3 regions of the Cytobacillus sp. QJM3NY_8 genome follow, and region 2 is predicted to be linked to each of the others. Evidence: riboswitches for the same ligand, from Rfam matches in the RefSeq annotation. Region 2 holds a riboswitch; each other region holds the start of a gene.
What was found. Region 2 has a riboswitch for cyclic di-GMP ahead of AC0VZ9_RS24730 (EAL domain-containing protein). Riboswitches for the same ligand answer to the same signal wherever they lie in the genome.
Positions count from the first base shown of each region.

Region 1: it holds a riboswitch for cyclic di-GMP, as region 2 does, so the genes downstream of both, AC0VZ9_RS05725 (anti-repressor SinI family protein) here and AC0VZ9_RS24730 (EAL domain-containing protein) in region 2, are expected to answer to the same signal.
Region 3: it holds a riboswitch for cyclic di-GMP, as region 2 does, so the genes downstream of both, AC0VZ9_RS01600 (hypothetical protein) here and AC0VZ9_RS24730 (EAL domain-containing protein) in region 2, are expected to answer to the same signal.

Region 1 covers NZ_CM149681.1:1,077,559-1,080,839, forward strand. Annotated here, with positions in the region: gene AC0VZ9_RS05720 (LPXTG cell wall anchor domain-containing protein) at 1-265, shown strand, start outside; cyclic di-GMP riboswitch class I at 1,160-1,248, shown strand; gene AC0VZ9_RS05725 (anti-repressor SinI family protein) at 1,279-1,425, shown strand; gene AC0VZ9_RS05730 (helix-turn-helix domain-containing protein) at 1,753-2,076, opposite strand; gene mnmH (tRNA 2-selenouridine(34) synthase MnmH) at 2,257-3,281, opposite strand, start outside.
Region 2 covers NZ_CM149681.1:4,822,770-4,826,050, forward strand. Annotated here, with positions in the region: gene AC0VZ9_RS24730 (EAL domain-containing protein) at 1-1,827, opposite strand, end outside; cyclic di-GMP riboswitch class I at 1,877-1,963, opposite strand; gene AC0VZ9_RS24735 (ComF family protein) at 2,037-2,414, opposite strand; partial or broken gene AC0VZ9_RS24740 (ComF family protein) at 2,544-2,735, opposite strand; gene AC0VZ9_RS24745 (ATP-dependent helicase ComFA) at 2,731-3,281, opposite strand, start outside.
Region 3 covers NZ_CM149681.1:285,511-288,791, forward strand. Annotated here, with positions in the region: gene AC0VZ9_RS01595 (DUF4317 domain-containing protein) at 1-541, opposite strand, end outside; cyclic di-GMP riboswitch class I at 950-1,036, shown strand; gene AC0VZ9_RS01600 (hypothetical protein) at 1,152-1,520, shown strand; gene AC0VZ9_RS01605 (hypothetical protein) at 1,576-2,286, shown strand; gene AC0VZ9_RS01610 (methyl-accepting chemotaxis protein) at 2,338-3,281, shown strand, end outside.

The DNA of each region.
Region 1 (3,281 bases), 1.5 Mb from region 2:
GGTTGAAATCATTTTTCTTGCCGAAGCAACAGGTGATCCCGGAACCGGCAACGAGACTCCCGGATCAGGAGATAATAATAATTCTGGAGGGGGAACTAATAATTCACCACCATCCACAGATGCAACGGTAATTCCAGAGAAGGTTAATAAACTCCCAAATACCGCAACTAATAATTATAATTTATTACTTATCGGTGCACTATTTTTAGGTGCCGGAAGCGTAATTTTATTATGGCGTTATAGAAGGCTGCGGAGTGAAACTTAGATTAAGGCCTGAGGAACTGATTCTTTAAGGCCTTAATTTTTATTCGTGTTTAGAACTTATTTAAGCAGTTAATGAATATAATCAAAAAGCTACTCATTAAGCGGTGAACTTATGAAAAAAATTCTACTGTATCTTGCCTTCATTAATCTACTGGATGGTCTCTTGACGTTCTTTGGAGTTAAACTTTCGCTAATTGAAGAATGAATCCAATAATGGATGTTCTATATACTATGGAACCTATATTATTTCTTTCTCTTAAAGCTGTTCTTTCAGGCTTTTTAATCCTGCTGTCAACTTCAATTAATTTTCCGCCGTAAACTAAAGTAAAGGTATTGGCAAAAGGTGCAGCTTATCTTTATTCCTTAATATTGGTACTTCATGTTTTATGGATTTATGAAGCTCTATCTTAATAACCAATAGAGTGAAAATACCATTCTTAGTCAAGAGAGGGGGCTGTAAATGTACCGAAAGAACTGCCATAAATGCCACAAACCTTCATATAGCAGCAGTGAATCGGGAGACTGGCTATGCCCGATCTGCCACACCAATCTAACGAATGAAAACTTTTTGGAGGCTATGACCCTCGAACCAGTCCACACAACCTTTAAAAAATGTAAAAGTCCGCATACCTATTCAATAAAACAAATCAGCAAAAATTACAGAAAAAGAATCGGACTTTCATACTACTCAAAAAAGAGTTCGACCATTAATAACAACTTCCTTTAAAAGATGAGGGGTACAGGTAATCAAAAGAACCTAGATCAATTAGAAATTTGTCGAAAATCAAATTAATTTAATATTAAAATAATTAATAAAAATTACAAAATCTGACAACGTTAGCAATACGGCCATAGTAGAATACATCTATGGAAAATATTTCTTTGAGTCGATAGGCGCAGAAAAAGGCAAACTCATTGAAAAATGAGGACGCAAAGTCACGGGTCTAAGGTATTGAAAAATACTACGATGGCTGGGTTGCCTGGAATACGATACGTATCCTGGGGGGAAGAATTTTGACGGAGCAAAATGTAAAGGTCGAAGGAATTGATTTGGAGTGGCTGCAGTTAATTATGGAAGCTAAGAACTTAGGCCTGCAAAAGGAAGAAATTAGAGAGTTTTTACATAATAACAAAGCCAAAGAGCTTCTGATGGAAGCCTAATATCCGGTATTGCTAAGTATTTCTGTTAGAGGTATCTCTATATACGGAAATGCTTTTTATTTTGGCTGTTTTCGTAAAGTTTGTTGCTATTTAATAAATTGATTTAATTTACTGAGTTGATTGGAGCGGAGGGGACTTGACTCCTGCGGGAGGAGAGGGAGCGGGAGACCCCGCAGGCAAAGCCGGGGAGGCTCCCGTTCCTCCCCGCGGAAAGCAAGTTCCCGCAGCGGAAATCAACGGGCAGAATACTAAGCAAAAACAACACACTATGAGAAAGGATCCTAATTTTGCAAAAAAAATAAGCCTGTACCTTCAGGCTCATTGCATCTATGATTTTTGTCCGCTTCTCCACTTATTAAAATCCAAAAACTCCCGAAATTGCTCCTTAGAAACACCAGACTCCATCGCTTCCTTCACAATTTTCATCCATTCTGAATCGAGGTCTTCCTTGTTGATCTGCTCATGGATCAGATGGTCCACGGGAACATTCAGAACACCTGCGATTTTCTCAAGAAATTGAATCGATGGATTAGTTTGCAGGTTGCGCTCAAGCGAGCTTAAATATGATTTTGCCACACCGGCCTGGTCCGCAAGCTCGGATAAGGACATTTTCTTTTCCTGGCGAAGTTTTTTTACACGATCACCGATCATCGTATACCACACACCTTATTTTGTATGTAATAGGATTATATCATATATCTAGTTCCATATTAAGAACGATTTGTTCAATATTATTACCATCATACCACAGTGTCAACCGATTTAAATAGTTAGTTATCTGTGTTTTATAAAAATAAATCTTTTGTCGCTCGCAAAAAGTAATGCTCCGCGTCAGAGGACGGGAGCATTTTGGTTTTCAATAATGTGAATAATTTGCTGTGCAGCTGCTTCCACATCATCCGCATTTACGTGGTGGAATTGGCCTTCATAGTCATGCTGTTTAAAAGCATAGCGCGGATCGTAATAGTGTTCTAATAAAAGCTTGATAAATAGCTCGTAGTTTTCTGCTTCAGCTGATTCATCCAGCTGCTCGCGGATTTCAGTATCTTTCAGACGTTTTTTAATAAACACAAGGCTTTCATCCACTTTCGGCTTGAACCATTCTTCTCTTTGATAAGGTTCCACATAGTCACGGAGGATACGCTGCACACGGGACTCCATGCTTGCAAACATATCAATATGAATACCAGTTTTTTTGGTATCAAGAAGCTCGTCCGGCTGAACAGCCTTTCCTATTCGCTTGCTTTCAGCTTCCATAATAATATAAGGGGAACCTTTAACCTCAGAAAGGGCTTGATACAATAGTGCATCAAATGTTTTCTGGGTACTGCCGTCTCCCATGCCAAAGGATCCGAAGATTGAACCGCGATGTCCTGCCATTTCTTCAAGGTCAATAACAGGATATCCTTTTTCGCTTAATACCTTCAGCACATCCGTTTTCCCGACGCCGGTCATTCCGTGCAGAACAACTGCTTTTTCAGGAATCAAGTCTGCCGTGTTTTCAAGAATATATTGACGGTACGCTCTATAGCCCCCAATTAAACGGGGGATTGAAACGCCTGCATACGTTATAAATGTAGTGACCGCTTTACTGCGCATGCCGCCGCGCCAGCAGTAAATGACAGGCTGTAAGCCATCATTTTTCAGGTCTCTGATCTTCTGCATCATGGACGGAATTTTAGGTGAAACGATTTCCATCGCTCTCCACTTAGCCGCATCAGAACCTTCTCTCTTATATAGTGTTCCGATTTCCACACGCTCTTCATTGGTGAAAAGCGGAACATTGACAGCACCGGGAATGCTGCACTCCTCAAATTCAATTGGAGACCTGACATCGACCGGAACTGCGTTGTCCA
Region 2 (3,281 bases):
AATCTTCACTCCCATTGAACCCAATTCTTTAAGCACTGAAATGACGTTCTCTGAGTAATTGATTAGGGAAGATTCCGTCAATTCAATTTCAATTAGTGACGCATCGAGGTGACTCTCATCCAATGCTTTTTTTATAGTGGAAACAAGACAACTTTTCAAGAAGCTCAGCGGAGAGATATTTACGGATATCGGAACAATCGATAACCCTTTTTCCTTCCAGGAATAAATCTGGCTGCATACTTTCCTTAGCACATATTCACCTATATTTATGATTAAACCGGTTTCCTCTGCCACTGTTATAAACTCCAGCGGCGAAACTCTGCCCCATTCCGGATGATTCCACCTTAGTAAAGCTTCGGCACTTACTATTTTGCCGGTCTTCGTATCAACTCTTGGCTGGTATTCAAGAAAAAATTCATCATTTTGAATGGCTTTTCTCATATCCTGTTCAAGGGTAAAAAGCTTATAAGATTCAATATCCATGGAAGGATGGTAAACCTGGAATCTATTATTCCCTTTCTGCTTGGCATGGTACAGGGAAGATTCCGTATTTCTGACTAATTCATCAGCTGTTCTTCCATTATCCGGATATAAACTAATGCCTATAGATGGGGTAATATTAAGCTCAAAGCTGTCGATGTGGAATGGTTCAGAGAAAATTTGATTAATGGAATCTGCTAATTGCGCAGGATCCTCCTTTTCCTGGATATATTCCATTATAACTGCAAATTGATCACCGGAAATTCTTGCTGAAAAACAGACTGAATTTAGCTTCTCCTTAATTCTATGTGAAACAAGCCTAAGAAGTTCATCTCCTGAGGAATGTCCAAAGGTATCATTAATCTGCTTTAACCGTTCCAGATCAAAGAACAAGACAGCGAAGTTCTGTTGTTCATCGTCTTCAATAAGGCTCTGCAGCTTCTGATCAAAGTACCGGCGGTTCGGCAGATCGGTCAAATGATCATAAAATGCCATACGCCTCATTCTCTTTTCAAGCCATTTTTGTTCTGTTATATCTGTTACAAAGCCATCAACCCGGATAAGTTCGCCCCTTTCATCTAAATAGGGGATACTATGATCATTCACCCATCTAAGCTCACCGGATTTATGGAAGATACGATATTGGCAGCGAACGCTCTTCCCATGAATAAGATTTACCCGATTGGCTTCCAGACTTTGCAGGTCGTCTGGATGGATCACTTCGTCCCATAAATCGAAATTGTCAATCAGCTCACTGGCTGTGTACCCGAAAATGCCTTCCACTCCCCTTGAGAAATGAAATACCTTTCTTTCTATTAAATCGGCGGAATAAATGCCAACATCAAGATTTTCATAGATTTGTCCTATTTTCCGCTCGTTTTCATAGAACTTTTCTTCCATGAGCCGTTTTTCAGTTATATCCTGAATCGTTGCAATGATTTTCGGTGATCCGCTTTCTTCTGCAAAGTAGTCCGCACGATGATGAATATACCGTTCCTCTCCATCCTGCCTAATGATCCGGCATATCAGATCCACACTGTCCTTTTCCTCTAACAGTCGAGTAAACTGATTTTCAAAAGCCGGCAGGTCGTCTGGATGCAGATAACTCAAATACATTTTGTAGTCCGGAAAAAAACCTTTTTGAGGCTTTAGCCCAAATATCCGGAACATCTGATCTGACCAAAACCCTCTATCGTTTTCAATATCGTACTCCAGGCTCCCAATATTTGCGATCTTCTGAGCCTGGTTCAGATTATTTTTTATTTTAGTCAATTCCATTTGCTGACTTCTGTATTCAGCAATATCTTTAGTGGTGTTTTCACCACCCTGTGAGTTTATTTCGTCCACTTCAAAACATCCTTTCCAATAAAAAAGGCAAACGAAAATAGTTCTTCTTCCATGTAGCCTGGCCGCCATGGCAGAGACCTGCTTTAGGCCCGCAGCTTTGCGTCTTTTACTTTCGTAAAATTTGCCCTGGATTAGAATATTTTAACATAGGATTATTTTCCTAATAACTATCCAGATCAAAAACATCAACTTGTAATTAATTCCATCCATTATCCTCTTGCTAATGTAACCGAGCAGACTGAAGCAGCACCCCCTGCTTTAAGAACTTTCGCTGCATGATATAGAGTTGAGCCGGTAGTATAGATATCGTCAATTAGGATAATTTTTTTATTCTTGATATTGAGATTTTGCAGCTGGAAGACCTGGTGCGAATGAATTCGGTCCATTCGCGATTTCTTAGATTGCTTTTCTGAGTGAATTCGCTGCAGCGGTTCCGTCACGGTAAAGCCTGCCTCATGGATGAGTGCGGCAGACTGATTGAAGCCTCGTTCATAAATCCTTTGGGGACTTAGAGGGATTGGGACGAGATAGTCGAATTCCACGGTACTCAGCTTTTCCCTAATGATAGGAGAAAAAGCTCTCGACAAAATATAGTCGCCCCGGAACTTATAGCGGGCTATAGTTTCTTTCAGAAAGTCATCGTATATAAAAAGGGAATTGTTTTTCAGAAGCTGCCCTGACCATTCTGGATCCCCGTTCCACCTTAGACAATCTGCGCATAGGTTCCCTTTTCGAAATTGAGGATCTAAGTTACTGAAGGGCCGGCTGCATTTACTGCAAGTATCGCCATTGATAAATGGGAGTTTATCGGTGCAGCATTGGCATAAATGATTTTCTTTTGGCCGCGACCAGAGAGTTGTCCAGCTGACAGCTGAAAGGATTTCTTCATGGCATATTAAGCAGTTAATGGTCGATCAGTCCTTTCTTTTTGGCTTCAATGTTCATTTTGAGTATTTGTTTTTGCGCATTGACCATGCTTTCGGTTTTGCCGTAGTGAAAAAAGGTGATTTCTCCTTTCGGGTATTCAGAGCTTCTTCCAACACGGCCGGCAATTTGAACAAGAGCGCTTTCGGTAAAAATACGGTCTTCTGCTCCAAATACTGCTACATCAATATTAGGGAAGGTAACCCCTCTTTCCAGGATGGTCGTTGTGAGTAACATGGGGATCTCTTTATTGCGCATCATTTGGACTTTGTCTTTTCGATCGGGGTCTTCCGCGTGGACAGCTTGGATTTTAGGATAGGTTTTACGAAGGATGGTGAGGACTTTTTCCATTTTATCGATTTTTGGAAGGAAGAGCAGGAACTGCTTCTGGTTGTCGTGCCTCTTCTTGATCCATTGGGTAACTGCAGACGGGAGTTTGTCTTTTTTTAGGGATTTCTCCCAATTTCCGCACCATTTGAAAGCCGGTACAGGCAATGGATGACGATGATATCTAGCCGGGATAGTGACAA
Region 3 (3,281 bases), 760 kb from region 2:
ATTTAAATTCCTTCTCGACATAGTCAAAAAGAAGTTCTTTCTTCGGTTCTTGCGTGTTATTTATGCTGCAGAGAATAAAGGGATGAGAATAAACGGCATCCCGTTCACTTTCCTCGGCTTCTGCGTTGCGGCGTTTCATTGGCTTAAGATACTCCCCGCGAATGAATGTAACGACAATATCCTTTTCATATTGCCGGATTCCCAGCATTTTGCCGACTATCTGAAGCATTTGATCCATCCAGCCTTCAGCATCACTGCTTAGCAATCCCTGATGCAGGATGAGTTGACTGCTGTTTTCGGCATCCCTCTGAAACTTTAATTCAAAGAGCTTTTCATCCAATTGGCCGCCAAGCAGCTTTTTGAAGTTATCCATAAATAGCTCCTGCTGATCCTGGTCCAGCATTTCAAAGGGCTGGCTTTCATAATGATAAATCTCACTTGATTCCTTCATAATATAGACATTAAAAATATCTGAGATCTTTAGTAAGTCATTATTTAATTTAAATTGTTTCCGAATCTGTGCGATGTCTTTTTTGTTCACAGTTAAATCCACTCCTAAGCTGCCCAATATGCATATTTACTAGAATAACAAAATACATCAGCTCTATAAATTATTTATCTCTTTTATTTTCGCTTTTTTGAAAAGGGATACGTTAATTAAATTTGGCTGGAGATTTGAGAAGCATGAAGTTGATTTTTACCGGCCGAGTTTGCGCTGGCGAGGTGAATGTAGAATGCTGATATTTTGTTAACATAAAGGTATTTAATTGAGGCCTCTCATAAGTTGACTAAACTTATGGGAAGCCTTTTTTATTTCTTTAACATGGAGACATACTCTTCCAGATAAAATTGGATGCAGAAATAAAAATTACAAGTATCGACAAAAAATGGCAAGTTCTTTATAATAGTATAGTAAAATATAATCGTGAAATTAGTCCTATATTTAATAAAATTGAAAAGGCAAACTTATCGAAAGGTAAGGACGCAAAGCTACGAGTCTAAAATCCTCCAGGGTAATGACAGTCGGGTTGCCAAGGATAATAAAGAACGTTTATTTGGCTATCCCTGTCTATTTGGGGATAGTCTTTTTTTTTGGACACCTTTTAAATAGCTGCAAAAATGATGGAGAATACAGGCAAAGGAGATCAGCGATGATAGTTGTAGATAAGAAAAAATACAAAATGGCCATTAATGAGGCCGCAAAGGAAGTTCATGTACAGGTTCATGGGTTAATGAGAGAGGAGGATGCGGAAGGTTATATGATAGATTTACAGGATACGATTAGTAAGGTATCAAGGCAAAGTTATACATTTGTTGTAGACGGGACCCATCAAACCCCTGTCCCATCAAAGGTGGTTCCACAGCTTGAACAGACAATGCAATTTTATTCTTCATTGGGATTTAAGGATATTCTTGTAGTAAAACCGTCATCTAAAATTGCGCAGGTGCAAATCAGGAATGCACTTGAGAGAATTGAGTTCTCAGGTACGTTTGTTGATAAAGTGCCTCATGGCATCTAATGTTCGTGACAATGATTAGGGGATCATTAATTTACATTTGAAAGGGAGTAAAGAAGTGCAAACAACACTAGAGCTATATACATACGAAATTATAAAGAAGGATCAGCCAGAATTAATTGTGAAAGCAGCTGATTGTCTGGCTCGAACATTCATAGGAGTGGAGGTTGCAGGGAAATGGGTTCAGGAGCCAATGGTAGGACAATTGAATATAGGCTATGAGGATTTCTATCAATTTACCAAGGATTATTTAGACTCTACGATTGAACAGGGATATTGCGCAGTTGCAAAGGATGCTAATCATAAAGTTGTCGGTGTACTTGCGGGAGATACAAATGCACCTGAGATAATCGGAGAAGACATATTTGAAGGTTCTTTTTATGATATGAATGTAATTCTCCGTGTTTTGGAAGATGTAGATAAACGTTTTATGGAAGATTATAAAAAACAGAATGGACATGAAATCAAGGATGGAGAACTATTACACCTTTTCATGTTAGGCGTAATAGCTGAACATAATCGTCATGAAATTATTCAGCAGCTAGGAAATAGATTAATCGCAAAAGCATCATCCCAAGGATTAAAGGCTGTTTTAGGTGAAGCAACCAACCCTAAATCAATACGGGTCATGGAAAAATATCATAATATGAAAAAATATAAAGATACTGAAGGAAATTATATTGTCCATAAATATCAGGATAATAATAAGCTGAGTGGTATTCCTGCAAATGTAGCAGATGGAACATATATCCTAATAAAAGAGCTTTAAATTACATATAAAGTCTAATTTAATTAAATAGATGTTAGGGGATTTATTATAATGGAAGCGATTATGCTAGGCATCAATATTATTTTAATGGGAGTATCGGTGTTTTTTGCCTATCGATACTTTTCATTAAAACACCATCTCCATATTCATAAGGAAATAATAAATGGAATGGAAGAATTATCAGCAGGTAAAATTGCAGCGAAGGTTGATGAACGAAGCTCTAAACATGCTGTATTTAATGGGCTAATCGACTATTTCGGCCTTGTAAGGGAAAAGTTTTTTTCCTATTCAAAAGATGTTCATGAAAAAGGTGAAAATCTTACTGAAGTCGGTGAATATGCTTCTGAAAAAGCGGATATTGTTAGAGCGGCAATTGATGAGGTAGGCAGAGGGTTGACGAAACAATTGGCAGCAACAGAAGAAAGTGCTGCATCTATGGAGGAAATGACACAGGCTATCGAAGATCTATCCGTGAGATCCCTTCAGATTTCAGAACAATCGAATACTACCTTAGAACTGACGCAGGAAGGAAACGAGAAGCTAAAGGATTCCTTAGATAAAATGAATCAGTTTAATCAAACGGTAAATATAACATTTGATGCCATAAATAAACTCGGAGAAAAATCTCATGAAATCGGCACGATTGTAAAAGTGATTACAGGGATTTCAGAACAAATTAATTTATTGGCATTGAATGCGGCCATAGAAGCGGCCCGTGCGGGAGAGCATGGCAAAGGATTTGCAGTCGTTGCTGATGAGGTTCGAAAATTGGCCGAACAATCACGGCAGTCTTCCTCTGAAGTATCAAACATTGTAAAGAATATACAGGAGGAAACTGGGATAGTCGTGAACTCCATGCAGCAGGGAACAGAGGAATTGAAAGATACAAATACCACCCTTGTAGAAGTTGGGTCCATGTTCAAACAAATTCTGGCTACTACAAAAATTATTGCTGAAAATAATGAAAACTCTTCTGCGAGTACACAGGAATTATC